3 regions of the Arthrobacter sp. KN11-1C genome follow, and region 1 is predicted to be linked to each of the others. Evidence: predicted binding sites of a transcription regulator. Region 1 holds the regulator's gene; each other region holds the start of a gene.
The links. Region 1 encodes HrcA, which represses chaperone genes, less so after heat shock. Its sites were predicted from a motif close to TTNGCACTCGNNNNNNNCGAGTGCNAA; they were not measured.
Positions count from the first base shown of each region.

Region 2: the regulator HrcA is predicted to act here: its motif matches at 4,128-4,154, upstream of ACSBOX_RS05395 (FmdB family zinc ribbon protein).
Region 3: the regulator HrcA is predicted to act here: its motif matches at 8,027-8,053, upstream of groL (chaperonin GroEL).

Region 1 is NZ_CP197467.1:2,121,950-2,131,422, reverse strand. Features, by position in the region: gene lepA (translation elongation factor 4) at 1-1,148, shown strand, start outside; gene hemW (radical SAM family heme chaperone HemW) at 1,227-2,456, shown strand; gene ACSBOX_RS09960 (DUF4870 domain-containing protein) at 2,496-2,909, opposite strand; gene ACSBOX_RS09955 (DUF3097 domain-containing protein) at 3,013-3,867, opposite strand; gene hrcA (heat-inducible transcriptional repressor HrcA) at 4,055-5,068, shown strand; gene dnaJ (molecular chaperone DnaJ) at 5,135-6,262, shown strand; gene ACSBOX_RS09940 (16S rRNA (uracil(1498)-N(3))-methyltransferase) at 6,265-7,041, shown strand; gene ACSBOX_RS09935 (GerMN domain-containing protein) at 7,053-7,940, opposite strand; gene ACSBOX_RS09930 (PhoH family protein) at 8,361-9,449, shown strand; gene ybeY (rRNA maturation RNase YbeY) at 9,446-9,473, shown strand, end outside.
Region 2 is NZ_CP197467.1:1,135,565-1,146,803, reverse strand. Features, by position in the region: gene ACSBOX_RS05425 (SDR family oxidoreductase) at 1-767, opposite strand, end outside; gene ACSBOX_RS05420 (hypothetical protein) at 774-1,499, opposite strand; gene ACSBOX_RS05415 (hypothetical protein) at 1,551-1,724, shown strand; gene ACSBOX_RS05410 (GNAT family N-acetyltransferase) at 1,808-2,428, opposite strand; gene galU (UTP--glucose-1-phosphate uridylyltransferase GalU) at 2,435-3,340, opposite strand; gene ACSBOX_RS05400 (5-formyltetrahydrofolate cyclo-ligase) at 3,458-4,063, shown strand; gene ACSBOX_RS05395 (FmdB family zinc ribbon protein) at 4,217-4,480, shown strand; gene cpaB (Flp pilus assembly protein CpaB) at 4,582-5,418, shown strand; gene ACSBOX_RS05385 (hypothetical protein) at 5,459-5,704, opposite strand; gene ACSBOX_RS05380 (AAA family ATPase) at 5,714-9,610, opposite strand; gene guaA (glutamine-hydrolyzing GMP synthase) at 9,739-11,239, opposite strand, start outside.
Region 3 is NZ_CP197467.1:3,612,906-3,624,144, reverse strand. Features, by position in the region: gene ACSBOX_RS16885 (L-serine ammonia-lyase) at 1-459, shown strand, start outside; gene ACSBOX_RS16880 (hypothetical protein) at 440-604, opposite strand; gene ACSBOX_RS16875 (lipid II:glycine glycyltransferase FemX) at 836-1,909, shown strand; gene ACSBOX_RS16870 (threonine/serine ThrE exporter family protein) at 2,001-3,479, shown strand; gene ACSBOX_RS16865 (siderophore-interacting protein) at 3,488-4,327, opposite strand; gene ACSBOX_RS16860 (uracil-DNA glycosylase) at 4,343-5,137, opposite strand; gene ACSBOX_RS16855 (DUF3263 domain-containing protein) at 5,256-5,591, shown strand; gene ACSBOX_RS16850 (LytR C-terminal domain-containing protein) at 5,641-6,264, shown strand; gene ACSBOX_RS16845 (cold-shock protein) at 6,404-6,607, shown strand; gene ACSBOX_RS16840 (ABC transporter substrate-binding protein) at 6,646-7,968, shown strand; gene groL (chaperonin GroEL) at 8,264-9,892, shown strand; gene ACSBOX_RS16830 (RNase H family protein) at 10,123-11,214, shown strand.

The sequences.
Region 1 (9,473 bases):
GGATCCAGATGATGTCCACCCGCGCCACCCACGAGCTCCTGGAAATCGGTGTCAGCTCTCCGGAGCCCACTCCCTCCAAGGGGCTGGGCGTCGGCGAAGTAGGCTACTTGATCACCGGCGTGAAGGACGTCCGCCAGTCGAAGGTCGGCGACACGGTGACCAACCTCGCCAAGCCCGCTTCGGAATCCCTCGCCGGATACGCCGATGCCAAGCCCATGGTCTTCTCCGGCTTGTACCCGTTGGACGGCACGGACTATCCCGTGCTCCGGGATGCCCTCGAGAAGCTGATGCTCAACGACGCAGCGCTGGTGTATGAACCTGAGACGTCTGCCGCCCTGGGCTTCGGTTTCCGCGTTGGCTTCCTTGGCCTGCTGCACCTGGAAATCACCCGCGAACGCCTTGAGCGCGAGTACAACCTCGACCTCATCTCCACCGCCCCCAACGTTGAGTACGAGGTCACGCTGGAGGACAAGCGGGTCATCCACGTCACCAACCCCAGCGAGTACCCTACGGGCAAGATCTCGGAGGTGCGCGAACCGATGGTGTCTGCCACCATCCTGGCTCCCAATGAGTTTGTGGGCGCCATCATGGAGCTGTGCCAGACCCGCCGCGGCGTCATGGGCGGCATGGACTACCTCTCCGAGGACCGGGTGGAAATCCGGTACCGCTTGCCGCTGGCCGAGATCGTCTTCGACTTCTTCGACATCCTCAAGTCCAAGACCCGTGGCTACGGTTCGCTGGACTGGAAGGCCGACGGCGAGCAGGTCGCCGACCTGGTCAAGGTAGACATCATGCTCCAGGGCGAGCAGGTTGACGCTTTCAGCGCCATCACCCACCGCGACAAGGCCTACGCCTATGGCGTCATGATGACGGGCAAGCTGCGCGAGCTCATTCCCCGCCAGCAGTTCGAGGTGCCCATCCAGGCCGCCATCGGCTCGCGGATCATCGCCCGTGAGAGCATCCGCGCCATCCGCAAGGACGTCCTTGCCAAGTGCTACGGCGGTGACATCACCCGTAAGCGCAAACTTCTGGAAAAGCAGAAGGAAGGCAAGAAGCGCATGAAGATGGTGGGCCGCGTGGAAGTTCCACAGGAAGCGTTCATCGCAGCCCTGACCACCGACGAATCCAAGGACAAGGCCAGGAAGTAATGGGGCTGTTCGCCCGGAACACTGCGGGACCGGCGCGCCCTGTAGCGGTGCGTACAGGACAGGCACAAGGGGAACTCTGTGCCTAGCGTTCTTCCCCTCGGGGATCCGGCACCTGCGGACGGCCGTTTGCCGCCGCAGGTGCTTGACGGCGTCGATTCACGCAAGTTTGGACTGTACGTCCACATACCCTTCTGTGCCGTCCGTTGCGGATACTGCGATTTCAACACCTACACCGCCACGGAGCTTGGCGGCGGCGCGTCCCAGGACGCCTACGCCTCTACCGCCATTTCGGAGGTGGAGTTCGCCGTCCGGGCCATGGAAGCCTCCGGGTTGCCGGAGCGGCCCCTGAGCACCGTGTTCTTCGGTGGCGGCACCCCGACCCTTCTCCCTGCTGAAGACCTGGCACGCATCCTGACGGCCGCCGTCGGGCACTGGGGCCTGGAACCGGGAGCCGAAGTCACCACTGAGGCGAACCCGGACTCCGTGACGCCGGAGTCCCTCCGGCTGCTCGCCGACGCCGGCTTCACGCGGATTTCCTTCGGCATGCAGTCGGCGGTTCCTCATGTGCTCAAGGTCCTGGACCGCACGCACACCCCGAGCCGGGTTCCCTTGGTGGTCCAGTGGGCGCGCGACGCCGGCCTTGCCGTGAGCCTCGACCTCATCTACGGCACTCCCGGGGAGTCCATGGCGGATTGGCAGACGTCCCTGGAGACTGCCTTGTCCTACGACCCGGACCACATCAGTGCCTATGCGCTGATCGTGGAAGAAGGCACCAAGCTGGCGGCTCAGATCCGGCGCGGAGAAGTTCCCGGGATCGACGACGACGACCACGCTGCCAAGTACGAACTCGCCGACCAGCTGATCAGCGCCGCGGGGCTGGACTGGTACGAGGTCAGCAACTGGTCCCGCACTCCCGAACAGGCGTGCAAACACAACCTTGCCTACTGGCGGGGAGACGATTGGTGGGGCATCGGACCCGGCGCGCATTCCCACATGGGCGGCGTCCGCTGGTGGAACGTCAAGCACCCCACCGCCTACGCCAACCGGCTTGGTAGCGGGGCCTCACCGGCCGCTGGACGCGAAACGCTCGACGCCGGAACCCGGGAAGTGGAACGCATCATGCTGGAGGCGCGCCTCGGCACAGGGCTTCAGGTCGACGCGCTCGACAAGGTGGGCCGTCACGCCGTCGCAGGCCTCATTGCCGACGGCCTGGTCGAACCCGCAGCGGCCTTCCAAGGACGGCTGGTCCTGACCCTGAAGGGCCGGCTGCTCGCAGATGCCGTGGTCCGCCGGATCCTTCCGGACTAGCGTGCGGCGCGGAGCCGCCAAAGGCTCCGCGAAGAACGGCTACTTGATCCAGCGCAGGTTGAAGCGGTAGCGGTGCGGCTGTCCGTGGTTGACGCGGATTCCGGCGGACACCGAGAAGCAGGTCACCGCGACCCAGATTCCCGTGGCGAGGACGGCGAACAGGTTTCCCACTACCGGGAGCAAAACGAGAATGTTGGCGAGCACCGCGGCAATCGTGGGCGGCAACGTGAAGTTCAGTGCTTCCTTGGATTCCTGGGCCGTGAACGGGCCACGTTCGCGGAAAATCAGGTAAATCAGGAGCGATGGAACACAGCCAAGGATCCCGCCGAAGTGCGCCAAGGTTGCCCATTGCCGGTCTTCCGAGGCGGTCAAGGGCAGCGCGTTGGCAGGAACGCCGTGGTACTGGGACTGGCCCGAGGCGCCGTCCCGATCGTCAGGAGCGTTGTCTGCCACAGTTTCTTCCTTCGAGTATCTATAGGTGCGGTGTTGCTGTCCCAGAATACTTGCTCGGGCCGGGATCGGACGACCACGTCCCGGGCCGGAGGCGTCTACATCATCATGCGACGGTCAGGAAATCGATCACTTCCTCCACGCGACCCAGCAAAGACGCTTCCAGGTCGGCGTAGCTATGGACGGCGCCCAGAAGCCTCTGCCAACCCAGTCCCACGTCTTCGGCCGTCTCGTGCGGCCAACCGAACGACCTGAGGATCCCGGTCTTCCAATCCGTGCCGCGCGCTACGGTCGGCCATTGATCGATCCCCAGCACCTTGGGCCGGATTGCCTGCCAGACGTCCACATACGGGTGGCCGACGATCAGGACGTTTCCTTTAGCGCCCGGCAACGTCATGGCGTCGGCAGCGATGCGCGACTCCTTCGAGTCCGGCACCAAGTGGTCCACCAAGATTCCGAGCCGGCGGCCAGGGCCGGGGGAGAACGCGGCGATGGCAGCCTTCAGATCGTCCACGCCGTGCAAGGGCTCGACGACGATGCCCTCCACCCGGAGATCGTCTCCCCAGACCTTTTCCACAAGTTCGGCGTCGTGCTTGCCTTCTACCCAGATCCGGCTTGCCTTGGCGACTTGGGCCCGCTGGCCGGCAACCCGGACTGAACCCGACGCCGTCCTGCCCGGTTGCGACGCGCCCTTTGCCGCCGCGCGCGGCGCCGGCGGGAGGAGCTTCACCGCTTGTCCCTCCAGCAGGAATCCGAAGCCGAGCCGGAACGATTTCGCCTTGCCCCGCCGGTCCTCAAGCACCACGATGTGCATGCCGCCGGACTTCTCCACCCTGGTTACGGCCCCGACCCAACCGGACTGGACGTCCTCGAGCACCATTCCGCGTTCAACAGGCACTTCAGGAAGTTGCCGTTTGGCCGGCGAGGAGAGGTCTTGCGGGCCCCAATTGTCGTAAGACACGGTCTTCACACCACTTTGCGCTAAGGGATCGGTCACGGTCCTTGGCATTCCGCAGGACCGCGCGGGCATCATGTTCGCCGCGAGCGGTACCAATGCTAACAACGAGGTGGCTCATACTAGACTTGTTAGCACTTGGGCATGTTGAGTGCTAACTGTAGAAGTACCGGTTGTTGAATGGAGGTGGGCAGTGAGCGAACCACGCAAGCTTGAAGTGTTACGCGCCATCGTGGAGGACTACGTTCACTCCCGCGAACCCGTCGGCTCCAAAGCCCTCGTCGAACGGCACCATCTGGGAGTGTCGAGCGCCACCATCCGCAATGACATGGCCCTCTTGGAAGAGGAAGGCCTCATTGCGGCACCGCACACCAGTGCGGGCCGCATTCCCACGGACAAGGGCTACCGCCTGTTCGTGGACCGTATTTCCGAGGTCAAGCCGCTGTCGGCTGCCGAGCGCCGGGCCATCCACTCGTTGCTTGAGGGGCCCGACGACGTCGAGGACATCCTGGAGCGCACGGTCCGGCTCCTGTCCCAATTGACCAACCAGGTCGCCGTCGTCCAGTATCCGCACCTGAGCCGGGCACGCGTCCGGCACATCGAGTTTGTCCTTTTGGCACCGCGCCAGGTTCTGGTCGTGTTGATCGCGGATTCGGGCAAAGTGGAACAAGGCGTTGTGCACGCAGCAGCGGACACTGCTGACGAGGAGCTCATGGCCTTGCGCGCGCGATTCCTTGGAAGCGTTGCCGGCTCCCAGCTCGACCTCATGCCCCAAGTCCTGCCCTCCGTGGTGGCCTTGTGCCCGCCGGCGCTTCGGAACCTTGCAGGCGCCCTTGCCCACGGCCTGCAAAGGCTCGCCGACCGGAGCCGAGACGAACGCATGGTCATGGCCGGCACGGCAAACCTGGCCCGCTCCAATGTGGACTTCCCCCTGAGCATCGGCCCCGTCCTCGAAGCGCTCGAGGAACAGGTTGTCATGTTGCGGCTGCTGTCGGACATGGCGGAAGACCCCCGGGGAGTCACGGTGAGCATCGGCCGTGAAAACCCCTATGACGGCCTCTCCGAGGCTTCGGTGGTTGCCACGGGGTACGGCCCGGGCAGCAGCGCCAAGATCGGCATTCTTGGGCCCACCCGCATGGACTACCCCAACACCATGGCGGCCGTCCGTGCCGTCGCGCGCTACCTTTCCCGCATTCTGGGCGGTTGACGGCTTCGGCTGGAACCGCCTCGCAAGAAACGCAGTGTACCCGTAATAAAGGAAGAGATACCGACTTTGAGCAGTCACTATGACGTTCTGGGCGTCTCGTCGGAAGCAACCGGCGAGGAGATCAAGAAGGCCTACCGCAAGCTTGCACGTAAGCTGCACCCCGATGTGAACCCCGGGGCCGGCGCTGCGGAGGAATTCAAAGCCGTGACCCACGCTTACGAGGTCCTCTCCGACCCCCAGAAGCGCCGCGTCTACGACGCCACAGGCAACGAGAACGGGACGGACAACGGTTTCGGCGGAGGCTACGCGGGCCAGGGATTCGCGTTCCAGGACATCTTCGACACCTTCTTCGGCGGAGGAGGCGGCATGCAAGGCCCCGCATCGCGCATGCGCCGCGGGCAGGACGCCCTCATCAGTGTCCGCATCGACTTGCGCGAGGCTGTCTTCGGCGTCAACAAGAAGCTTGAGGTGGACACCGCTGTCATCTGCCCCACGTGCGAGGGCTCATGCTGCCGCGCGGGCACCCACCCGGAGCGCTGCGACATCTGCGGCGGCTCGGGCCAGGTCCAGCGGGCTGTGCGCTCGATCCTCGGCCAGGTCATGACCGCGGCGCCGTGCGGATCGTGCGAAGGTTTCGGCTCGATCATCAAGGATCCTTGCAATGAATGCAACGGCCAGGGCCGCATCCGCAGCCGCCGTTCTCTGACCGTCAAGGTACCGGGCGGCGTCGCCACCGGAACCCGCATCCAGCTGTCGTCGCAAGGCGAAGCAGGTCCTGCGGGCGGGCCTCCCGGCGACCTCTACGTGGAGATCCGGGTCAACAGCGATTCCACCTACCTTCGTGAAGGCGACGACCTTCATGCAACGCTCAGCGTTCCGATGACCGCCGCGGCATTGGGCACGGAACTGCAGCTTGAGACTTTCGACGGCCCCCAGGAGATCGACGTCAAGTCGGGCACCCAGTCCGGCGAAGTCATCACCCTCCGCGGGCTGGGCGTCACCCACCTGCGCGGCTACGGCAGGGGAGACCTCAAGGTTCACCTGCATGTTGAGACGCCCGGCAAGCTCGACGCCGCCCAGGAAGACCTCCTCCGCCAACTGGCCAAATTGCGCGGAGAGCAGTTCACCGAGGGCAAGCTCGTGGCCAGCGGCGGTATGTTCGCGAAGCTGCGGGACAAGCTCGGTAACCTGTAGCGGTGAGCAACCCCGTATTCTTCACCGCTGCCGGAACCCTGGACGGGCTCGGCCCCGGTGACACTTTCGTGCTCGACGGTGCCGAAGCCAGGCACGCTGTCACGGTCAAGCGCCTGGAAATCGGCGAAGCGGTCGATATCGCCGACGGTGCCGGTAAGCGGCTCACGGGGACGGTGTCCGAATCCGGACAGGGAACCTTGACCGTCCTTGCCTCCGCCGTCCAGGAGGAAGGCCGGCCGGCCGTGCGGCTTGTGCTGGTCCAGGCGCTGGCGAAGGGCGACCGAGACGAGCTTGCCGTCGAGACGGCAACGGAACTCGGGATCGACGCCGTCGTGCCCTGGCAGGCCGAGCGTTCCATCGTCCGTTGGAAGGGCGAGAGGGCTGCCAAAGCCCACGCGAAGTGGCAATCCGTCGCCACCGCAGCCGCCAAGCAAGCGCGGCGCGCGTGGATCCCCGAGGTGCGTGCCGCCGTCGACGGCTCCGGACTGGCTGCGGCCGTAGCCGCGGCTGACCTGGCGATCATCCTTCACGAGGACGCGAAGCGTCCGTTGCGCGATGTCCTGGAGAATTGGCGGGGCGGGATTTCCGGCGGGGACACCGAAGCGGGGCGGGAAGTCCTGCTCATCGTCGGCCCGGAGGGCGGCATTTCACCCCGTGAAGTGACCAAACTCAGCGACGTCGGTGCCGTCACCGCGCTCTTGGGCCACCACGTGCTTCGCTCGTCGACGGCGGGTCCTGCCGCCGTCGTACTGGCCAGTGACATTCTGGGGCGCTGGTAGGAAGACGCTCGTCAGCGGACGTTGAAGGAGCGGGTATCCGTCGCGACGTCTGCGTCGTTGGGGCCCACCAAGGAGACCCGCAATTCATAGCGCCCGGCTCCGAGTCCCACGGTGAGGCTGAAGACGCCGCCCTGTCCGGGTACGGTCGAAGCGGTGGTCTGCCCGGTCAAGTAGGACGATTTGTCGCCGTTTGAATTCTCCCGAAGGATTTGCCAGTGCAGTTTCTTCGAGGGGTCCGTGCTCCGACCATTGAACTTGACCGGACCGGCAGGCAAGGTCAGGTCCTCCTGCGGATCGATGATCCACACGGGTGCCACCACGGTGGCGTCGCGGACCATGGCGTCGCCCAGCTTGACCTGCCCGAACGCCATATAGTCTGTGTGCCCGTCCACCAGGATGGTCACTTTGATCTGTTGTCCGGCATCGATGAGGCCTGAGCTCGCGGCCGCAGCAGTGGCGGTATAGACGAGTTGCTGGATCGCGCGCTGCGCCATCCCGCCGTCGAGATTGGAATTGAACGCGTCGCGGGAGACATCCACCGTGACGACGTTCTTACCGGAAATCGTGGTCGCCAGGCTGCTCGGGTTCTGCCACGGCGTGAAGTAGTCGTGATCCAACGGCTTCTGGGACATCATGATCCGCAGGGCCGTGGTGATCGGATTCTCGTTGCCCGGGTTGTCACGGAATTCGCGGTACAGGAAGGTGTCCGTGTCGCTGCGGCCGATCCAATACACAGGGATCTTGTTCGAGGCCTGCGTCGTTTCGAGCGGAGCATTGCTGTCGGGGGCCGCCTGCAGGGCGACCGTCGGGGTGGGGACCGGCGTCGTGGAACCCTGCCCCGTGCGATCCGCGATGCAACCCGACAGGAACAAGGCAGCCGTCAAGGCGGTCACAAGCATCGCGGAACGTTTCCGGATGCGAGTGCCGTGTGGAGTGACGGCTGGCCTGGTGATGGTGGATCCCTGCTCGTGTTCGGCCGCTGTGGTGCGGGGGAGTCGTGCGCCCGGCTTCGGGCACAGGGGCATTTTTGCCCATGAATCAGCTTGTCATAGTCCCGCGGGCGCCGGTTGGCGTTTCGATACTCCGGCGGCGAACTGCAATCCGATTGATACGAGGTCGATGCCGAGTTGATACCAAAGCGCGCAGATCCGCCGCTCGCGGGCCCGAGGGGAACGGCCCGGAACCATCCCGGAGACTGGCTGGCGTAGGATTGAAAGCAATCCGAGGCCCGCGATCCTGCGCCCATCCAGCACACGGACATCGGAGAAAATCGATGGACATCACCAAGCCGGAGGAGCACAGGCCGCAAGGCCAGCACTATGACAGAATCATTGAACGGGCGGCCCAAGGCCGGCAGCGTTGACACAGGTCCGGCCGAGTTCCCGCACTCTGTCCCGGGCGCCCGGACGGAAGTTGTCACCTTCGACAACTCGGATCAGATGGTTCAGACCCTTGGCAGCCATGACGAGGCGTTGCGCTACATCGAAGCCCAGTTCCCCGGCGTCGACTTTCATGTGCGCGGCAACGAACTCTCCTTCAGCGGCCCGTCGAGCGATGTTCCCCGGATCATGCGCCTCCTGGAAGAAGTCCGCGGCCTCGTCGGCAAGGGGACAGTGATCACCCCGGACGTCCTCCAACAGCTCGTTTCCTTGTTGCGCAGCCAGTCGCTGCAGAACCCCGTGGAAATCCTGACCCACAACATTCTTTCGAGCCGCGGGCGCACCATCCGCCCCAAAACGCTGAACCAGAAAAACTACGTCGACGCCATCGACGACAATACGGTGATCTTCGGGATCGGCCCGGCGGGCACCGGTAAGACGTACCTGGCGATGGCAAAAGCCGTTCAGGCACTGCAGCTCAAGGAAGTCAGCCGGATCATCCTCACGCGGCCTGCCGTCGAGGCAGGGGAACGCCTCGGCTTCCTGCCGGGAACGCTGAGCGACAAGATCGACCCGTACCTGCGTCCTTTGTACGACGCCCTGCACGACATGATGGACCCGGAATCGATCCCGCGGCTCATGGCGGCCGGGACCATCGAGGTGGCACCGCTTGCGTACATGCGCGGCCGCACGCTCAACGACGCGTTCATCATCCTCGATGAGGCCCAGAACACCACCGCGGAACAGATGAAGATGTTCCTGACCCGCTTGGGCTTCGGATCGAAGATGGTCGTCACGGGCGATATCACCCAGGTGGACCTGCCTTTCGGCGCCACGTCCGGGCTGCGCATCGTCCAGGAAATCCTCGACGGGATCGACGGCGTGAACTTTACGATGCTCGACGCCTCCGACGTCGTCAGGCACCGGCTCGTCGCCGACATCGTGTCCGCCTACAGCACATGGGATGAAAAGCACCGGGTGCGTGCCCAGCACACACCCATCCACGACAAACGGGGAGAACACCGATGAGCATCGAGGTCAACAACGAGTCCG
Region 2 (11,239 bases), 990 kb from region 1:
TCGAACGTGTCTGTCCCGGTCCGCTGGCTTGGGACCAGATTCAGCCCGTTCCGAAGATATCTACCCATCTCCCCCGGCAACGGCACCTCCACGAGACGCCCGGCACGTCCGGTAGTTTTGCGCCAGATCTCAGCGAGTTCGCGCATGGACCGGATGTCCGGGCCGCCGATGGTTCGCGTCCGGTGTCGCTCTCCTGATGGCTCCCCCACGGCCTCGGCAAGCAACTCCGACGCTACGTCCAAGGGCGAAATCGTCTGGAAGCGCGCGCCCTTGAAGACCGGGATGAGGCGGACTTTCGACCCCGCCTGGAAAACCGCCGTCACGAGGCTGTGGAATTGGGTGGCCCGCACAACAACTGTCTCCAGCGACGAGAGTGCGTAGACCCGCTCCTTGGCTGCTTTGGAGACATAAAACGCCGCGTTGCTCTGGTCGCAATTGATGATCGAGAGGAGAACGGCCTTGCGGACTCCGGCAACGGTCGCCGCGGCGAGCAGGCGGGCGCCGCCGTCGGCGAATGTCTTCCGCGCCTTCCCGAATTGCCCTTCCAAGCAATCGATCACCACATCGGCCCCCTGCAGGGCCTCAGCCAGCCCGGCACCTGTGGTGACGTCAGCCTGAAAGTAGCGCGCGCCGTCGTGATGGACTGGAGACGTGCCCGACGGCGGGTGGCGGCTCAGCACCGTCACGTCCAGTCCGGCGTCGAGCGCCAAACGGACAACTTCACGGCCCACCTGTCCCGTGCCACCTGCCACGCAGACGGTAGTCACTGGAGGCTAGGCCCGGCGGCGCTGCAAGACGTCGTCGAGGTTGCTGAGGGCACTCTGGGGCTTGCCGTGCTGCGCCTGGACCGACGCGCCCGCGGACGGTGCGCTGGCTGGCTTCAACGTCGGCTTGCCGAGGGGCTTGGGAGCTTCAGGCAGGTCGAGGGGCTCGGGGGCAGGCCGGGGCGCCTTGGCGGCATCGACGTATGTTGGTTTGGGGACATCCACGGGCTGCCATTCAGCTTCCTTCGATTCCGCGGTAAACCGGACCGTGTTGTCGCCGGCGGCGACTGCAACGTTGAGGGCAGCTTGACGAAGTTCGACGGCGGTCAGGCGCGTCGCTTCACGGGCATGGGCTTCGGCGTCGAAAATCTTGGTCGCCGGACGGTCCGTTGCAGGAGCGCTTACGCGGGGACTCTCGGCTGGAGGAGCCATCGCGTTCCGGAAGGCCTTGTTCATCTTCGCCCTGCGGTCCCGGATGGCCAGACGGCGAAGCAGGAAGACGGTCGCGACCACGCCGACTATGCATCCCAGCGGCAGCCAGGCGGATACGAGGCCAAGAATGCGGAGCACGCCGGAAACGGCAGCCCCGAGCAGCAGGAGAACGGCGGCAAGAGCGAGGGCACAGCGTCCGTATCTGACTTTGAAGACCGCTGTTTCCGATGCAGCATCGCGCCGTTCGCCGGCGCCGGCCGATACCTCGGGCAATGCGGTTGCGGTGCTCTGCATGGTTTCCATTGCTTTCTCCTGCCGAGGGGTGATTGACAGAACCACCCCGGCTTGCAGTTCATGAGCGTCTTCGTCAATAACATCTGCTGGGAAGTCACCGGCCATCTGGAGGTGCTGGCGACGATTCCGCAGTATGTATGGCGCAACCCAAACGATCCACAGCGCGACAGCAATGACCAATATCACCGAGCTGCTGAGAGGGAAGTCCACAATCAAAACCGTAGAAGCAAATAGCCGGAGGCCACCGCATTGCCAACGGTGTGTCGACGGAGAGTCGGCAAATCAATGGACTTATGACCCTTATCCGCCGAAACCGACTAGTTGGCTCCGTGCCGAAGCCAAGCGGCCAGCAAGCCTCCGGGGACCTCCTCCGAGGTCAACGCAAAGCTTCGATGGTCAGCCCATTCTCCGTTGATGTGAAGGAAACGCTCGCGGCGGCCTTCGTCGCGGAATCCCAACTTCTCGACAACCCGCAGGCTCGGCCCGTTTTCCGGCCTGATGTTGATCTCCATCCGGTGCAGGCCAAGTGCTTTGAAGCAATGGTCGGTGGCCATGGCAACCGCAGTGGGAGCTATTCCGCGACCGGCCCGGGCCTGGTCCACCCAGTAGCCAAGCGTGGCCGTCATCGCCGATCCCCACATGATCGAGGAGACCGTCAGCTGCCCTACGATCCTGGGCTCCTGGAATCCAGGAGCACGCTCCGTGATCACAAAGGGAAGCGCACTCGCTTGCCGGGCCTGGGCGTTGAGGGAAGCCACCATCTGCCGGTAGTTCGGCAAGCGGCCACCCGGGGCCGGGTTGGAGGCTTCCCAGGGCGCCAGCCAATCACTGTTGCGTGAGCGGACCTCGGTCCATTCCTTCTTGTCCCGGTAGTGAATGGGACGCAAAATGAGGTCGCCGCATTCGAGCGTCACCGGCCAAATGGCCGACCCCCACACAAGGACCTACTTGCTGAGGCCGGCGGCAAAGCCCGGCAGCCACTCCCGCAGTCCGGGCCCGAGGTCTTCGCTGTCGCATGCGAGCTGGACGCAGGCTTTGAGGTAGCTGAGCTTGTCTCCGGTGTCGTACCGACGGCCGCGGAAGACGACTCCGTAGACGCCGCTGCCTTCACCCTCGCCGGCAGCCAGGACCTGAAGGGCGTCCGTCAGTTGGATCTCTCCCCCACGGCCCGGTTCGGTCTTCTCGAGAACGTCGAACACCGAGGGGTGGAGTACGTAACGGCCGATCACGGCCAGGTTGGACGGAGCTTCATCGGCAGCAGGCTTTTCGACGAGTTGCTTGATGCGGACGTAGCCGTCCTCGCCGATATCCTCGATGTCGGCACAGCCATAGGCGCTGATCTGGGAGGGCTCGACTTCGATGAGGGCCACAACTGATCCACCGGTCTTGTGCTGGACTTCGATCATGTCGCTGAGGAGCGTGTCCCGGGCGTCAATGAGGTCGTCGCCGAGAAGAACCGCGAAAGGCTCGTACCCGACGTGCTGCTTTGCACGCAACACTGCGTGTCCCAGCCCCTTGGGGTCGCCCTGGCGGACGTAGTGAATGTCGCCGAGGTTGCTCGTGGCCTGCACCGAGTCCAGCTTGGTGATGTCTCCCTTGGCCTCAAGGGTCGCTTCCAAAGCCGGTACGCGGTCGAAGTGGTCCTCCAACGCACGCTTGTTGCGGCCTGTGATCATGAGGACGTCGTTGAGTCCCACGCTCACAGCTTCTTCGACTACATATTGGATGGCCGGCTTGTCGACTACCGGGAGCATCTCTTTAGGCATGGCTTTAGTGGCAGGCAGAAACCTGGTGCCGAGTCCGGCTACAGGGATAACGGCCTTGCGGACGGCGCAGTTATTGGAAGTCACCGGACTAATCTAACGGAAGTAGCTGGACAATGGGCAAAAAGGAACGTGCCGGACCCACGGGAACACACCGTTCCTCCCCCATCCCTGAGCCGCGCAGCAGCGGGAAATGGAGCAAAAGTGACTTTGAAAGACGACATCCGCCGGGACAACCGCAAGCGCCGGCTCTCGCTCACCGATAAAGAGCGCGCAGAGGCTGGAGCGGGGATTGCCCGACGGGGCCTTTCATGGGCGGATGACGTTGCCCACGGGAGACCCGCGACTTTCGCGGGCTATCTCGGAGTGGCTGCCGAACCGCCCACAATGCCCTTGCTCGCTGCGCTCCATGCGGCCGGGCACAGGATCCTCCTTCCCGTCTGCGAACCGGAACGGCGTCTGAGCTGGGTCTATTGGACACCGGAGACCGCTTTTGTCCGCTCAAGGTACGCGCCGATTGACGAGCCGGTGGGCGAACGTTTCGACAGTGACGTCATCAAGGATGCGACCGGGATCTTCCTCCCGGCCACCGCCGTCGATGAAGGTGGAAACCGGATCGGCCAAGGGGGCGGTTACTACGACCGGCTCCTCGACAAGCTCGACGCCGACGGGAAGCGTCCGCCGACTGTGGCCGTCGTCTACGACCACGAAGTGCTGCCCGCGGGGACGATCCCGGCCGAACCGTTCGACAAGCCGGTGGCGGAAGCACTCACCCCGCACCGGATCGTCCAGCTCGTTCGGCCCTCATGAGGCTCTACTGGTCTGTCTGCTTCGCCACATTCCGTGGTATCGGTCCCGACGCCGGATGATAGAATTGGCACTCAGGCCCTGGGACTGCTAGTGGACGGAACAATCCGCTTCGGCAGCACAGGACCTGCAGTTCGTCCCGGAGGAGGATCACCAGTGCCCACTTATGCCTATGCCTGCAAAGACTGCGGACATGCCTTTGACATCGTTCAGGCTTTCACGGACAGTTCCCTGTCCGACTGCCCTGAATGCCAAGGATCGTTGCGCAAGAAGTTCAACAGCGTGGGCGTTGTCTTCAAGGGATCGGGCTTCTACCGCACCGACTCCCGGGACTCCAAGGGAAGCACTGTTTCGGCTGCCCCCGCGGCACCGGCTGCATCTCCGGCCCCAGCGTCCGTACCCGCGGCTGCCGCGAGCTGATTCCGGGTTCCGGTTGCCCCCGGTTTTCCACATAGCTCGACGTTTCCACATAGCTAAGTAAGGCTCTGCCAAGGGCCTGCGTCACCGGTTAGCGTGGCAGCATGCCAGCAACCCCGAACGCTTCCCAAGGCCCCGGTTCAGCATCGCGTGGCTTCGGTCCGGCCAGGCCTTCATGGATTCCACGCAGTAGCCTGCTGGCGCCTATTGCAGCGTCCCGCACCCGCCGTCTTCAGGCTTTCCCCTCCAAGTCCGGCGGCCACATGGGTCTTCCTACGAGACAGTACAAGCATCGCACCTTCGCTAGCTGGCTGAACCGCAACCGTCGCCTCGTGGTGGCGCTCCTGCTATGCGTGGCGGCCGGGGTGGCAGTCCATCAATTAACTCCGGCTTCGGAGCAGCGAGCCATCGTCCTGGCCGCCATGCGGGATCTTCCCGCGGGGTCCAGTCTGACGGATTCCGACCTCGAGCCACTCGAAGTCCTTCCTGACGGAGTCCCGGCCGGAGCGCTCACCCCCGGGACTGCCTACAGGGGAAAGCAGCTCGCCTCGCCCCTGCAGAAGGGCCAGATTCCCACAGACGCGCAGTTCCTGGGACCCGGCTTGCTGACCGGCACCGCACCCGCGACGGCGGCCGTTCCGCTGCGCATGGCCGATCCCGCTTCTATTCAACTCATCTCGCCGGGCCAATTGGTCAACGTTGTGCTCACCGCGGCCGACGGGTTCGAAGGGCAAGGCAGGAAATCCGAGCTCCTGGCAGCTGCGGTCCCGGTTTTGTGGACGTCCGCGCAGGGAGGCAAGGCCAGCCAATGGTTGGGCACGAACGAGGCGGACGGCCTGGTGGTTGTCGCTGCCAATCCGCAACAGGCCGAAATCCTGGCCGGGGCTTCCACACGCGGGAAACTGTTCTTTGTCCTAGTCAGTCCCTCAGGTAACCCGTAATGCGAAACCCCGCCGGAGATTCACCATCATGATGGTCCATTCAGCCCCAGTGCGGAGGCCTTTGTTCCTTCAGCCAGGCGTCGTGGTCGTAGCTGGATTCATCGCCCCAACGGCGCGGATCGTCCTCGGAAGCTTTCTTGGGCAGAATGCCTTCTCCTGCCGGCTTCCGTTCCGGTGCGGGCTTCACTTCTGTCTTCTCCTGCGTGTCAAACTCGGTATCAGCGTCTACCGCATCGGCACTGGTGTCCGCAGAGGGCTTGGAATGAGTGCTTTTGCTTTCAGCCATTGCATTTCCTTAGGGGATAGCCGGACCCGAGCCAAGGCCTTGCGCGCCGCTGACCCTGGCCGCGGAGGGCTCCGCCTGGCTATTCATTTCCAATTGTTCAACATCGATGTCCAGGAATCCATCGTGGACATCACCATACGATGGCGCCACAGGCTTCTCGAGTCCCAGATAGGATCCAATGCGGTCGGCGCAGGACGAGGGATCCGTGAATACTTCGATGGTCCACAGAGACATATAACGCCAGCCAAGGCGTTCCAGGAGCTGCGGCCGGAGCCTGCTGCGCTCCCTGACGCTCATGCGGCGGTATCGTTCCGTGCCATCCGATTCAATGGCCACAGGAGTGGGCATTTCGCTGTCATCCCGGCCGATCGTGTGCACGGGATCGGCCGCCGCGGCGATGTCCAAGGCTCCGTCGTAGTGGTGCCACACGCGGGCACCCCTGGCACGGAGCCGCTCGCCCAGATCCGCCACCAACGGATCCTCACCGAGCGCTTGCTCACTGGCCGCTGCCCTGGTGGCCGGTGTCCCCAGGTTGGAGTTCCCCGACAGTTCACGGTCAAGGAGTTCATGGAAGTCAACGGCGCCGTGGGCCAGCCGGTCCAGGTCGAGGTCTTCCGGACGGAAGCAGCTCAGGACGTGCATGGACCTTCGGGAGCGGGTCATGGCGAGGGCAAATTTGTTTCGCCCGCCTTCGACGGACAGGGGGCCGAAACTGTGCAGCGCCCGGCCATGCGGGGTGCGCCCAAAGCCCAGGGAGAAGATGATGTGGTCACGGACCAGTCCCTGCGCGCGCTCCAGATCCACTACACGGAAGGACTCGGCGCCGGCGTTGAAGAAACCCGACAGCAGCGGATAGTTGGGAAGTTGGAGCCTGATGGCTTCGCCGATCCTTGCGGCGTGGCGCAGGCTTGCGGTGACGACGGCCAGCGAGGTCCGCGGCCGGAGACTGGCGTGTTGAAACACCAGGTCCACTACGCGGTTCACTTCGGCGGCGACAGATTCGACACCTTCGTGGTCGGCACCAGGCAGGCCAGTACCATCCGGGATGTATTCAACTACTACCGAGCGGTCCAGCCCAGTGACGGACTGGCCGTCCGGCAATCGACGCAGGCCGCCGTCGTAATAGTTCTTGCTCAACTGCAGCACGAGGTCTTCGTCAACCGCCCGATACACCCAGTTCAACTGCCACGTGGGCAGGACCCGAGCCAAGGCACTGAATGCACTGTCCACGGTGTCCTGGCTCGCGGCACCGGCCATGGGCGGCTCCACGGCAACGCTGAACGTGCGGGCGTTGGCGATCTTGGCGTCACCGAAGGCGATCACTTGGTGGGCTCGGGCGATGGCAGGCAGCACAGCCTGCAAGGACGTGCTCTCGGCATCGAGAATCACCACCGCGTCGAACTTCTGCTCTGCAGGCAGGAGGCTGGTCAGCAGGTAGGGACTGATGGACCACACGGGAACGAGCCGGGCGACGAGGGCAGGTGCCTGGGCGCTCAGCGCCGAGAGGGTAACGCGGCCATCTTTGATGAGGTTACGGAGGAGTTCCGATTGGCGGGGATGTTCAGCGATTCCGGCCCGCCACATTTCGGCGAGCCTCCACCGCAGCCGGGCAGCTCCACTGGCGATGTGCGCGTGGTCCGCCAGGCGGTACTCGGCTTCGAGCCGGCGAAGGGAATCGCCGTCGGACATGGCGAGGTAGTCGTCGCCGCTGATCATTGCTTCCAAAGCGGACTGCCACCAGGCAAGGTCCAGTTCTGCGGCAACGGATTCGGCAGGCACTTCGCGTTCGGCCAAGTCCGCAAGAAGCTCGGCGAGCCCATGCTCGCGCATGTTCTCGACCAGAAGCGTCCGCTCCGGAAGCGTCTCCAGGGTGCCGGTGTCGGCAACAAGGCGCTCAAGTCGCTCCACGAGTTCTTCGTACCGGCTCGCGTGCAAGTCGCCGCCGGCGGCCGTGTGTTTGAGGCAATCGCCCAGACGGCGGAGGTCGCGGTCCAGTTCGCGGTAGCTGGCGCCCAAATCCGCGAGGCCGGAGGGCACTGCCGGATGGCGCTGGGTGGTGGCGTACTGGGACCACAGGGCCCGCTGTTCCTGAACGAGTGCCAAGGAGCTGTGCAGATCGGCGATGTGGACACCGGGTCGGACATATTCCTTTGCCACGCGGCGCAGGCGGGAGCGCTGCATCGAGGGCATCTCGAGGCCACGCTCGCGGCGCCAGGCGGAGGTAGCCGTGGCCGAGATGAGATCGTGGACCGGCCGGTCGAAAATGTCCGGGGTGAATTTGTCCAGGCTTTCCCGCACCGCCATCAGGAGCTCAAGCTGAGCGCCCCATTCGGCGAAGTTCGCCCCAAGTCGGATTTCGGAGTGCTCCGCGAGCTGGTTCATGCGTTCCCGCAATTGGGGAAGTTGTTCCGCGGCGCTGCTGGCCAGTTGCTGCGCTTCCTCGGTCTCCTTGCGGGTGACCAGGCGCGCCCCATACCAGGGGCTCGACGTCGATGCGCGGCTGAAGCTGCCAAGCTCGGCGGCGCGGCGCAGTCTTTCAGCCAGCTCGGCCCGGTCTTTTATGTTGTCCAAGACACTGCGCTTCAAGCGCACGGTCGTCGCGGGGGCTGGTTGGATGGCGGTCAGTTCCGCGAGCGATTGCATTGCCTGGTAGGGCGAGCATCCCCAGCGTTGGCGTACGTTGTGCAAAGACGCGACATGGTCCATGAGGGCATGTCGGTGCTCGGTCAAGGTCTTGTGGAGGTTCGCAAGCTGGGGTTCCAGCGACTTTTCGTTGCGGATGATGGCACTGACCAGCTGGCCCTTGAGCTGCTGCGGAGTGGCACCGTTGCCCGGCCTGAAGACCATCGATTCGAGGCCCAGGGCTTCAAAATGGCCCGCCAGACCGTTGAGGCTCGCTCGCCGGTCGCCCACGACGAGCACTGATTTGCCCTCATTGACAAGGGCGCCGATGGCATTGATGGCCGTTTGGGTCTGGCCGCTGCCTGGCGGGGTGCTGACCACCAGCGAATCGCCTGCCCGTACGGCATCCACGACGTACTGCTGGTCTGAATCCGCATCCAGGAGGAGCGACTCCTCAGAAGGGTCCCGCTCGTCGAGGTTCGGGAATCTTCCGGACTTGATGGGCTCAGGTTCCACGTCCCCGCCGTTGGCGGCTTCGAACAGCGATGCAACGATGCTGCTGTTCTCGTTGATCCAGGGGTCTTCCAAATTCCCGGACAGATCGGCCAACGTCGTGATGAGGAGATTCGGGGTGACCTCTGCACCGTGGATCGGCTGAACCAGCGTGGCAAGACGGTCAAGGACCGGCAGGGGGTCAAGTCGTGCGGTGTTGTATGCCATGCGGCTCACGGCGTTGACGTCAAAGACGATGCCATGAACGGTCTTCAAATGCCGGACCAATGCGGGGTTGATACCCGCTTGCTCGGTGAGTTGCAGCTCGTAGTCGTCTTCGCCCGGCCGCGCCGTGAGTGAGATGGCGGCCAACATGACGGGGGCGGAGACGCGTTGGGGCTTTCCTCCCACGGCCGACGTCCACACGACAGTGCCGCAGGACAGGTACCCGGCGTCGATCCCCCGGTCGTTTCCCAGTTCGAAAATCTTCGAGCGCAGGTTCCTGGCGGCACGCGCGGCAACAAGATACTGCTGGCGGTCCCGGATCAGGGTGGAGAGCCGGGTTCGGCGCCCGGCGAGGAGCTGCGCCAGGCCTGATGGGTGGCCGTTGCTCAGGTCTATCGACCCTTCCGGCGTCTTGACGAAGCGCAGCATGGTGTCCGCGCCAGTCACGGGTTTGAGCCCGGACAGCCATTTCCGAAGCTCTACGGAGCCCTCTTCGTGGCTTTGACCTACTGACACCGCTGCCTTCTTTTCTGTTCTAGCTCGAGACGACTTGGACCAAATCGGCATACTTTCGAGGGTAGCGGGAATCCACCGGCAGTCCGCACCGCAACACTGATGGAAAGGCAAATTACCCCTGATTTCAGGGGAAAAACAAAGTGACCGGCCCCTGAAACAGGGACCGGCCACTCAGGATGCTATTCCCACTCGATGGTTCCCGGCGGCTTGCTGGTGACGTCCAGTACCACGCGGTTGACCCCGTCAACCTCGTTGGTGATCCTGTTCGAAATCCTCGCGAGGAGGTCATACGGGAGCCTCGACCAATCGGCAGTCATGGCGTCCTCGGAAGAAACCGGGCGCAGCACGATCGGGTGTCCGTAGGTGCGGCCATCGCCCTGCACGCCCACGCTGCGGACGTCGGCGAGAAGTACGACGGGCATCTGCCAGACGTCGTTGTCGAGTCCGGCCGCGGTGAGTTCGGCCCGTGCGATGGCGTCCGCCTTGCGAAGCAGCTCGAGCCGTTCCTTGTTCACTTCGCCGACAATACGGATACCCAGGCCGGGTCCGGGGAACGGCTGGCGTCCGACGATTTCCTGGGGCAAGCCGAGCTGTGCGCCCACGGCGCGGACCTCGTCCTTGAACAGGGCGCGGAGCGGTTCAACAAGTTCGAACTGCAGGTCCTCGGGAAGACCACCCACGTTGTGGTGGCTCTTGATGTTCGCGGCGCCTTCGCCGCCGCCGGATTCGACGACGTCCGGGTACAGGGTGCCCTGCACGAGGAACTTGATGCTCTCGCCTTCGGACGCGGCCTCGGCGATGATGGCCCGCTCGGCTTCCTCAAACGCGCGGATGAACTCGCGGCCGATGATCTTACGCTTGGTTTCGGGGTCGCTGACCCCGGCCAGCGCCGACAGGAATCGCTCCTGCTCGTTGGCGACATAGAGATTGACGCCGGTTGCGGCAACGAAGTCACGCTCGACCTGTTCGGCTTCACCTTCGCGCAGCAAGCCATGGTCCACGAAAACGCAGGTCAGCTGATCGCCCACGGCGCGCTGCACGAGGGCTGCAGCTACGGCCGAGTCGACGCCGCCGGAGAGGCCGCAGATGACTTTGGAATCGCCGACCTGCCGGCGGATCCGGTCCACTTGTTCTTCGAGGATGTTGCCCGTGGTCCAGTTGGGCTTCAAGCCGGCACCGTTGAACAGGAAGTTCTCCAGAACCTGCTGGCCGTGCGCCGAGTGCTTTACTTCCGGGTGCCATTGCACGCCGTAGAGATGCTTCGCTTCGTTCGCGAAAGCTGCCACAGGTGCGCCTGCGGTGGTCGCCAGGACCTCGAAGCCCTCAGGAGCTTCGTGAACGGAGTCTCCGTGGCTCATCCAGGTGTTCTGGGAGTCAGGAACGCCGGCAAGGATCGAGCGGGCTTCGCCGACAGTGGTGGCCTCGGTGGCGCCGTATTCGCGCAACCCGGTCTGCGCGACTTTGCCGCCGAGCGCGTTGGCCATGGCCTGGAAGCCGTAGCAAATGCCGAAGACCGGCACACCAGCCTCGAATAGGTCCGCGCCGACCCTCGGGGCACCCTCGGCATAAACGCTTGAAGGTCCGCCGGAGAGGATGATCGCTGCCGGGTTCTTGGCCAGAAGCTGCTCGGTGGTGAACGTGTGCGGAACAATTTCCGAGTACACATTCGCTTCACGGACG
Region 3 (11,239 bases), 1.5 Mb from region 1:
GCCACGCAACAGGACCGCGACGACGTCGTGGTGAAGTTCCTGCTCGCCGCGGGCGCCGTCGGTGTGCTCTACAAGGAGCAGGCCTCGATCTCCGGCGCCGAAGTGGGCTGCCAGGGCGAGGTCGGTTCTGCTTCCTCGATGGCCGCCGCCGGCTTGGCCGAAGTCATGGGCGGCTCCCCGGGACAAGTGGAGAACGCGGCCGAGATCGCGATGGAACACAATTTGGGCCTCACCTGCGACCCGATCGGCGGACTCGTGCAGATTCCGTGCATCGAACGCAACGCGATCGCCGCGGCGAAGGCCATCAACGCCGCGAAGATGGCGCTCTGGGGCGACGGCACCCACCGCGTCTCATTGGACGAGGTCATCGTGACCATGCGCGAAACCGGCAAGGACATGTCCTCCAAATACAAGGAAACCGCCATGGGCGGCCTCGCCGTCAACGTCGTGGAGTGCTGACGACCGCTTCCTGATGGTCGAAGCGGCGGGTACCGGACGGCCAGGCCGGGCCGAGCAATGCCGCGGATGCCATGGCGGCGACTACCGACCACAAGCTGTTGCTGCGGCCGGCGGTGAGTGGCGGAATGGGGCGGTAGACGATCATCGGATCCTCCTGGTTCAGGTGTTGTTATGACCACTCTCCGCCACCGGAATAGTTGTGGACTTTGGGGAACCTTTGCCCTGGCTGTGAGGCCCGGATCTGCCATCCACGGGGAGGCGTTGAAACCGGCCATTCCCTAGCTCTCCATGGTGGCCGATAGACTTGGAGCTGAACGCCTGCGCCGCACACCGGTGCCTGCTGCCTCATGTACGCAACTGATTGGACACGGCCCCCTTGCGAGAATTTACCGCACGCTTTGCCACCGCCGAGGAAATCGAACACTGGGACAAACACGTCACAGCCAACCCCAACGGCGGTAACCTCCTCCAATCCGAGGCGTTCGCGGACGTGAAGCAACACTTCGGCTGGAAGCCCTTGCATCTCGTGTACGAGACCGGGGACTACAGCAGCTACAACCTCGTCCTGGAGAAGTCGTTCCCGCTGCTCGGCAAGCTCTGGTACCTCATCAAGGGCCCCGATGTTGCCGGCGTCGAGGACATTCCGGGGATCATCAAAGCCAACCGGGAATTCGTGAAGCGGGACAAGCTTGGCGTGTTCGCCGTGAAAATCGAGCCGGACATCGTCCTCAGCAGCGAAGCACGGGATGCGATTGAAGCCACCGGAGCAGTGAAGACCCCCAACCTGCAGCCGAACGACTCCACAGCCCTGCTGGACATCTCACCCGAGGAGAACCAGCTGCTGCGCAACCTCCATTCCCGCGGCCGCAACGCCGTTCGCCGTGCTATCCGCGAAGGCGTGGAAGTCCACACCATGGAACCCACGGAAGAGAACTTCCGTTCCATGTATGCGCTGATGACCAATACCGTCGAGGCGAAGTCCCAGGTGCGGGTCCGTGAATTCGGGTACTATCGCCAGTTCTGGACCAACTTCATTGACCGTGGTCAGGGCAGGCTCCTGTTTGTCTTCGAAAACGGTGTCCCGTCTGTCGGAGCCTTCGTCATCAACTATGGCCGCAAGGGCACCTACAAGGACGGCGGATCGCTGCAAAAGCGCGCGCAGTACGGCGATTCGCACCTGGTCCAGTGGTCAGCCATCAACCAGGTCAAGGAACTGGGTTGCACTGAGTACGATTTCTGCGGCACTCCGCCCGCGGACCGGCTCAAAGACACTTCGCACCCGTTCCACGGGCTTGGCTTGTTCAAGACCAGCTTCAGCAAGACCGTCACCGACTTCGTCGGCTGCTACGACCAAGTCATCAGCCCGCTGAAGTACAAGCTATGGACTGCGGCCGGGGAACGAATCGCGCGGCAGATCTACACCCGCCGCACGGGCCAACAGTTCTACTAGGCCAGCAGTTCTACCAGGATCTCAACGCCCCCTACCCGCATGTGCATGACACCGTATTTGGAGGAACCACGCCCTTTGGAGGAACACCCGCGTGACTGACCGCCCCGACCACAGGCCCAACACTGACGGATTGCCCAAGACGCAGCCGCTGAAGCCATCCCAGGTGCGCCAGAATGTCAACGCCAAGCGCATGCTCCGCAGGCTCGTGCAGGGCGAGAATCCTCCCACCGCTCCCATGAGCATCGTCGACCGCCTGGCGGGCAGTCCCTACGCCAACCCCATCATCCACGTGGGCGGCGTCGATGCTTCGGCCCGCAAGACCATTGACTTCGCACTGCACATGGCCGAATCGATGTTTCGGTACGGAGCCGGTGCCCTGGAGGTCGAGACCAGCATCATCGCGGTCACGGCGGCACTCGGGTTGAAGAACATCGAAGTGGACATCACCAACCAGTCAGTCCAGATCAACTACGCGCCCAAGGACCAGACCCCCCTGACCCTGCTCCGGGTGGTCCGTTCCTGGACCAACAACTACGCAGGCTTGGCGCAGGTCCACCAGCTCGTCACGGATATCGTGGCCGGCGGGGTGGGCAGGGCCGAGGCAGTGCGCCGGCTGGACGACATCATCAGGAGCAGCAAGCCCTTCCCGCGGTGGATGGTCACCATGGCGTACGGCGTCTTCTCCGCCGTCTTCGTCGGGGTCCTGGGCGGGGGACTGGGAGCGTCTGCCCTGGCGTTCGTCTCCAACATGCTCGTCAATCTCGTGGCCCGGCAATTGGGCAAGTGGCGCACGCCCGACTTCTTCGTGACGGCGGCCTGCTCATTCCTTGTCACGTTCATCGCGCTCATGCTCCATTGGGCCGGGGCGGACATCCCGCCGTCGATCGTGGTGGCGGGCGGCATCCTCTTGCTGTTGCCCACGGGCCGGCTTGTGTCGTCCGTGCAGGATGCCATCAACGGATTCCCCGTGACTGCGGCCGGACGTTTCCTGTCCACCATCCTGACCTTCGGCGCGATCGTTGCTGGGATCGCCGTCGCGGTGGTTGTGGGTGACCTCATCGGCAGCGTCGCGATCGACGTCACGCAAACATTCCCCGAGGCGTATCCATTGTGGGGCCAGGCAATCCTGATCGCCATTGGCGTGATTGCCATCGGCATCACCGAGCAGACCCTCCTCAAACTTCTGCTCCCGACGGCGGCGGTGGGCTTGGTGGGTTACTTCGTCTTGTGGGGGGCTTCCAACCTCGGCTTCGGAGACCGGCTGTCTCCGGCGATTTCCGCTGTCATCATCGGCCTGCTCGCCCGCATGGTCGCGCTCAGGTTGGGGGCCCCGCAGTTGGTGGTGGCCGTCCCGGCCGCCCTCATCCTGCTCCCCGGTCTGAAGATATTCCGTTCCATGTATGTGTTGACGGTGCAGGAAGCAGACGTCTTGCTCGGTTCGGGCGGCATGCTGAACGCAGGCGCGATCGTGCTGGGCGTGGCCGCAGGAATCGTGCTGGGCGACAACCTCGCCCGGCCGCTGACCAAGGGGCTGGCCAGCAACGAGCGCCGCCGGGTGCGCCGGCGCTAACCTGCGCCCTAGATCTGCCCGATCGGGAGTTTCTTCTCTGCCTGGAAATCGTCCTCTACGCGCCCCTGGGCCCAATACCCGGAAAGCGATACCTGGGAGCGCTCGAGCCCACGCTGCTTGAAGAAGATGTCCCGCAGGCCCTTCATGTAGCCGCGCTCACCATGCGCAAACACGTCGACGCGGCCGGGCAGCCACTCCGCCTCGCCCAAGGCATCGAGCAGGATCGAGCTGGATCCGGCCGGGACTCCGGAGCGAAGGAGCCAACGCAGCTCCACGCCGTCGGGGGCCGCTATGGCAAGGATGTCGGCGTCGCTATCGACTTCGAGGAAAGCCATGCCCTTGGCGTCGGCCGGCAGGGACTCGATTGCTGCGGCGATCGCCGGGAGCGCGGCGTCGTCGCCCGCGAAAAGGTACCAGTCGGCGTCGGGCGCCGGGTTGTAGGCGCCGCCGGGACCCGTGAAAACAAGCGTGTCTCCGGGCTGGGCCGCCAGGGCCCAGGGGCCTGCAAGGCCCTCGTCGCCGTGCACCACAAAGTCGATCGCCAGTTCCTGCGCAGCTTGGTCCACCCAACGGACGGTGTAGGTGCGGGTGTAAGGCCACTGTTCGCGCGGCATGGTCTCGCGGATGGCCCAAAGGTCCAGCGGCAGCTCATAGTCGACGCCGGGCTGCGGGAACACGATCTTCACATACCGGTCCACGAAGTCGTTGTTCGCGTAACCGGCAAAACCGGGTCCGCCAGCAATGATCCGCACCATGTGGGGTGAAAGCTGTTCCGTGCGCAGCACAGTGAGATTCACTTGGGGGCGGGTATTGCGGGATGCAGACGACGTCGCGGGCAAAGATGTCATGTAGGCAAGCCTAAGCTAGGGCAGTGGTGGAAGTTCCCAGATGACGGGATCTGCGCCTTGCGCACGGAGCAGGGCGTTGGTCCGGCTGAACGGGCGCGAGCCGAAGAAACCCCGCGACGCGGAGAGCGGGCTGGGGTGCGCGGAAGAGATCACAGCGGCGCCTTCAAGCAGTGGCTCAACCGATTCGGCGTCCTTGCCCCACAAGATCGCGACGAGCGGACTCCGCTGCCCTGCGGCATTGCGGCGGCGGGCGACGGCGGTGACGGCCGCCGTCGTGATGGCCTCCCAACCTTTGCCCCGGTGCGAGCCGGCCGCGCCGGCCGCGACGCTTAGCACCCTGTTCAGGAGGAGTACTCCTTGGCCTGTCCAAGCCGAAAGATCACCGTGGACCCGCGGCGGGAGCCCGAGATCGGCCTCCATTTCCCGGTAGATGTTCGAGAGGCTGCGGGGGATGGGCCGGGTTGGCCCGGAAACCGCGAAAGAGAGCCCGACGGCGTGTCCCGGCGTCGGGTAGGGGTCCTGGCCCAGGATCAGCACCTTGACGTCGGCAAGCGGCTGCCGGAAGGCGCGAAGGAGGTTGGACGCCGCAGGCAGCACCGGGGTTCCGCGCCTGGCCTCGGCCGCCACGAAAGCCAGCACTGAGCGCAACTCGTCCTCGACGCCGGAGAGCGCGTCGGCCCAGTCCGGCGCCATGAGCTCCGCCAACGCCATTCCCGGGAGTGCTTCGAACTCAACGGAGTGATCCTCGGATTCAAGCTCAAATAGTGCTTCTTCGCCTGCCACCCAGTCATTGTCCCTGCCCTGGGGCATCTGGGGAAAGCGAACCCTGGGGCGAGTGCTCCCGCGGCGGGGCAAATGACATTGGTGTTATTCGCCCGTTACCATGGGCGGGGGACATTTTTCAGTCAATGCGTCAAAGGAGTGTGTCGTGGCAGAACCCGCACGGGAACCCATGGCGTCCGAAGCAACTGGATTGGTGCTCGAAGACCTGTCCGCCGGACTCCGCAGCGATTCGCCGCTCGGCGAGCGTGAACAGCAGATGCTCGCCCTGGAGAGGCAGTGGTGGAAGTACGCCGGGGCCAAGGAACAGGCCGTGCGGGAGCTCTTCGATCTGTCCGCGACCCACTACTACCAGCTCCTCAATGCCCTCATCGACACCGAGGAAGCACTGGCGCACGATCCCATGCTGGTCAAGAGATTGCGTAGACTACGTATGTCACGTCAGAGGGCCCGCACAGCGCGCCGTCTCGGTTCCGACGCATAAAGCATCCGCTGATCCCCCAGCAAGCAAGCAGCAAGGACAAGGCTTCACCATGACCAAATTTGCCCGGGATGAATTCGACCGTGTCCCGCAGAGCTCATCGCGCCAAGGTGTCCACAGGCTCGTCGCGTCCGCTTCCCGCGCAGCCTTGTGGCCGGTGCTGCTCCTGGGCGGCATTGCGCTGGCTGTCGGCCTCGTTGCGTTCCTCGTCCTTCCGAAGCTGGGATTCACCTCATCGACGACGCCGCAAGCCGTCGCCACGGCGGGCACCTCGAAGCCGAGTGCCGGGGCGTCGCCCTCTGCGAGCAGCATGCCGTCACCAAATAGCTCGGCGCAGGCATCCGGGCAACCGAGCCCGAGCGACACTCCCTCAAGCACGCCGACCCCCACCACGGCCCCACTGGACAAGACCGCCGTAGTCGCGGTCTACAACGGCACCACCACCGGCGGCCTGGCTGCCCGTGTGGCCGGCATGGTGCAAGGCGGGGGATGGCCGTTGTCCACGGTCGCAAACTGGGGCGGCATGCCCCAGCAGACGTCGTCGGTCTTCTACAAAGGCGCGGCCCAGAAGGGCAACGCCGAAGCGCTCGGCAAATTGCTGGGCATCTCCAACCTTGTGGACAGCGCCGAGTTCCAGCAGCCCGTAGTTGTTGTTCTCGGCCCCGGTTACAAGTAGGAACTCGGTTACGCCTCAATAACATTGCGGCCACCTGCACCCAAGGTTGCGCTACGGCAACGTGACTGTGGTTACAGTAGTTGTGAGCTGGCCCGGAGATCCCGGAAGCCGGCCACAGCTAGTTGAAAGTGTGGGGATCATGGCTTTGGGAACCGTCAAATGGTTCAATGCCGAAAAGGGCTACGGATTCATCACCGTGGATGAATCCGGTGACGATATCTTTGTGCATTGGTCCGCCATCCAGATGGATGGGTTCCGTGCGCTCGAAGAAGGACAAAGGGTCGACTTCGAACTGGGCGAGGGCCAGAAGGGCCCGCAGGCAGAAAGCGTGCGGCTTATCTAGTGGGTGTTGCGGCAACAGGGCAGTCCTGGCCTCTTGGGGTGCGTCGGTCCCGGGCATCGTTGGCAGCACCTCTCCTTGCAGGTTTTGCAGCCTTGGCGCTGGGACTGGCCGGGTGTTCCGCCCCCCTTGGCAACGCCCGGCTCAGCTCCGTTACCCCGAGCGGCGACGGCGTCCTGCGCGTCGGCGTAATTCTGGACAATACGGGTAGTTCCGCCTTCCTCAACGAGTCCGAACTGGCAGCGGCAAAGTTGGCCGTCAAACAGATCAACGACGCCGGCGGCTACAAGAACCGCCCGGTCGAGTTGCTCCCGGAATCCGCGGCCGGTGAAGGCAGCAGCGCCGGCCAAGGGGCCGGCGCGGCGGCCTTCACTGCCGATACAGCCACGCAAGCCAAGGCTTTGCTTTCGGCCCACGCCGACGTCGTTGTGGGCCCGACGGATTCGAGCCACGCACCCGCCGCCATCGATGTGCTGGCTCCTGCCCGGATTCCGCTTATCTCTCCGGCCAACACGGCGTCGGGGCTGAGCAGCTACAAGAACGGCAGGTTCTACTTCCGTACGTCGGCCGCTGATGCCGCACAGGGGAGCGTCCTGGCGAAGCTTGCCCACGACGGCGGCGCCAAGAGAATTTCCGTCCTTCACGAAGCCGGGGACTACGGCACCCGTGTTTCCGGAGCGGTCATGGACGCTGCCCGCAGCCTTGGAATGGAGGCAGTGTCCAACACTGAATTCACGGCCGGCAAAGCAGCTCCCGCCGCGGCGAGCATCAAGTCCGGCACGCCGGACGCCGTCGTCGTGGTTGCCCGTGATGGCGCCCAAGGCGCCCTGGCCGAGCTCTTGAACGCGGGGCTGAGCGGCAAGAACCTGATTTTGAGCGACGGTGCCATCCGCCAATACGGAACCGCGCTCGGAGCCGGCGGCCTCGACGGCGCGCGGGGAATTCTTCCGGGCGTCTTCCCGAGTGCGGAGTTCCAAGCGGACCTGACCGGCATCGACCCCAAACTCAAGGACACGACGTACGCCGCCGAAACGTACGACGCCGTCACCCTCGCGGCCCTCGCGGCCGCAGCGGCGGGCGACGACGCGGGCGGCTCGATCGCTGCCTGGCTCACCACCGTGTCCGGCGGGGCACGTCCGGCGTCGGGTGATGCGGCAACCAAGGAACGCACGTCCTGTACGTCATACAAGGACTGCATCGAGGTGCTGAAGGGGGCCAAGCTCCCGGATTACGACGGCGAGTCCGGCACCATCGGGTTCGACGCCAACGGCGACGTGACATCGTCCAATTACATGGTCTTCACCTACGGAGCTGACAACACTGCGCGGGTGAGTGGCAAGGAGACCGCCTCGCGGACTCCGTGATCGGCTTGTGCCCGTAGCGAATTCCCCTGGCGTGGCGAGCACTTTCCCTCGCTTGCTGCTTGCACTCTCCTCGGGTGAGTGCTAATTATTGATTAGCACTCTCGAGCACTGACTGCTAATTCTTCATGGCTCCGGCCGTCTGGAAATAGTGGGTGCCTGGGAGAACAAAGAAAACCTTGCTGGGGTGAGATCCGGAGCGCGCGGCGTACAGAGGCCGAACGCGAAGGATCGTCCGTCGCGGGCACCGCAGTGAAGGCACCTTCTTAACGACTGTCCCGAAAGGACTACCGCCGTTATGGCCAAGATCATTGCATTTGATGAAGAGGCACGCCGCGGTCTCGAGCGGGGTCTGAACATCCTCGCCGACGCCGTCAAGGTCACCCTCGGCCCGCGTGGACGCAACGTCGTCCTCGAAAAGAAGTGGGGCGCCCCCACGATCACCAACGATGGTGTTTCCATCGCCAAGGAGATCGAGCTGGACGATCCTTACGAGAAGATCGGCGCCGAGCTGGTCAAGGAAGTTGCCAAGAAGACTGACGACGTCGCTGGCGACGGCACCACCACCGCCACCGTCCTGGCCCAGGCCCTCGTCAAGGAAGGCCTGCGCAACGTAGCTGCCGGCGCCGACCCGCTGTCCCTCAAGCGCGGCATCGAGAAGGCTGTTGAAGCCGTCATCACCGAGCTGCTCGCCTCCGCCAAGGAGATCGAGACCAAGGAAGAGATCGCAGCCACGGCTTCCATCTCCGCCGGCGACACCGAAATCGGTAACCTGATTGCTGAAGCCCTGGACAAGGTCGGCAAGGAAGGCGTCATCACGGTCGAGGAGTCCAACACCTTCGGCCTGGAGCTTGAACTCACCGAGGGCATGCGCTTCGACAAGGGTTACATCTCCGCCTACTTCGTCACCGACGCAGAGCGCCAGGAAACGGTCCTCGAGGACCCGTACATCCTGATCGTCAACTCCAAGATCTCCAACGTGAAGGAACTCGTTGCGGTCCTGGAGAAGGTCATGCAGTCCAACAAGCCGCTGCTGATCATCGCCGAAGACATCGAGGGCGAGGCCCTGGCCACCCTGATCGTCAACAAGATCCGTGGCACCTTCAAGTCCGTTGCCGTCAAGGCTCCGGGCTTCGGTGACCGCCGCAAGGCGCAGCTCGCCGACATCGCGATCCTCACCGGCGGCCAGGTCATCTCCTCGGAGGTCGGCCTCAGCCTCGAGAACGCAACCCTCGAACTGCTTGGCAACGCCCGCAAGGTTGTTGTCACCAAGGACGAGACCACCATCGTCGAAGGTGCCGGCGACGCCGACGCCATCGCCGGCCGCGTGGCTCAGATCCGTGCCGAGATCGAGAACTCCGATTCCGACTACGACCGCGAGAAGCTGCAGGAGCGCCTGGCCAAGCTGGCCGGCGGCGTTGCAGTCATCAAGGCCGGTGCCGCAACCGAGGTAGAGCTCAAGGAGCGCAAGCACCGCATTGAGGACGCAGTCCGCAACGCGAAGGCTGCCGTTGAAGAAGGCATCGTCGCCGGTGGTGGCGTTGCCCTCATCCAGGCCGGTGCCAAGGCATTCGCCAACCTGCAGCTCGAAGGCGACGAAGCAACGGGCGCCAACATCGTCCGCGTTGCCATCGACGCTCCGCTCAAGCAGATCGCCCACAACGCCGGCCTCGAGCCGGGCGTTGTCATCGACAAGGTCCGCGGCCTGCCGTCGGGCCACGGCCTGAACGCCGCAACCGGCGTTTACGAGGACCTGCTGGCCGCCGGCGTCAACGACCCCGTAAAGGTCACCCGCTCGGCTCTCCAGAACGCAGCCTCCATCGCTGGCCTGTTCCTGACCACCGAGGCCGTTGTTGCCGACAAGCCGGAGAAGAACGCTCCGGCCATGGGTGGCGGCGACGACATGGGCGGCATGGGCGGCTTCTAAGCCCCCGCGCTAGCTCACCAGCCACACGCACGACGACGGTCCCCGCCTCAGGTGGGGGCCGTCGTCGCCGTTTAACGACGCCCGCTCACCTATATCGGGTTTTGGCGGAACGCCCGCTCACCTTTATTGGGTTTTGGTGGAACGCTCGCTCACCTATGTCGGGTTTTGGTGGAACGCTCGCTCACGTCTGCGGTCCGGGAGTGTCGGGGTGGTCTGGCAGGATGGAAAGCATGACGATTATTGCTGCCGCCGATGGTTCTGCCCTCGGCAATCCCGGGCCTGCCGGTTGGGCCTGGTACGTGAACGACTCTTGCTGGAGGGCCGGGGGGTGGCCGCACGGAACCAACAACCAAGGCGAGCTCATGGCGGTGTTGGACCTGTTCCGGTCCACGGCACACGTTCCCGATGAAGAGCTGAAGATTCTGTGCGACAGCCAGTACGTCATCAATTGCATCACCAAGTGGATGCCCGGATGGAAGCGCAAGGGCTGGCGCAAAGCGGACGGGAAGCCCGTCTTGAACGTCGATCTCCTCAAGGACATCGACCAGGCCATTGTCGGCCGCAAGTACACGTTCGAGTGGGTCAAGGGCCACGCAGGCCACGACCTCAACGAGGCTGCCGACGATCGCGCCCGCGCGGTGGCCACCGCTTACCAGCAAGGCATAGCCGCTCCCGGCGGACCCGGATATCCCGGAGCGGAAGCTGCACGGTCCTTGCCACGCACATCATCGGCCGGCACGCCACCAGCTCGCACGACGTCAACCCGTACCGTGCCTGTGGAGGCGCCCTCGCTTTTCGACGACGATCACGACGACGCCGATGCGCCGGATGAAGACCTGACGTTGTTCGGCGGCCAGGACCTTTCGGACGGGTCGCCGTTGCTCAACGCGACGGCGGAGTTCGCGGAGCAGGAGGCGTTCATCGAGCCCACCCTCTTCGCCGGTGACGACGAACAAGCGGTCCTTGGCCAGGACGGCAGGCGCTCGGACGAAGAGACCGTCATTCTTCTTGAGAGGGAGCTCCTGAGGCCCGACGTCAGGGGAGACCTTGGACGTACAGGGATGCTGCTCCACCCCGACTTTACCGAGATTGGCAGCTCCGGACGTGTCTGGTCCCGGGACGAACTCATGATGGCGTTGGAGGGAAATCCGGGCGAAACCGCGGAGATCGAGGTCATTTCCGCGGAGCGCCTCTCCAGCAACACCATGCTGCTCAACTACAGAAGCTACGGGCGGACCGGCTCGGCCTTGAGGAGTTCCATCTGGTTGCTCGACGACGGCCGCTGGCGGTTGCGCTTCCACCAGTCGACGCCGGAGAAGTAAGGGCATAGGAGCAGGCTGGACCCCG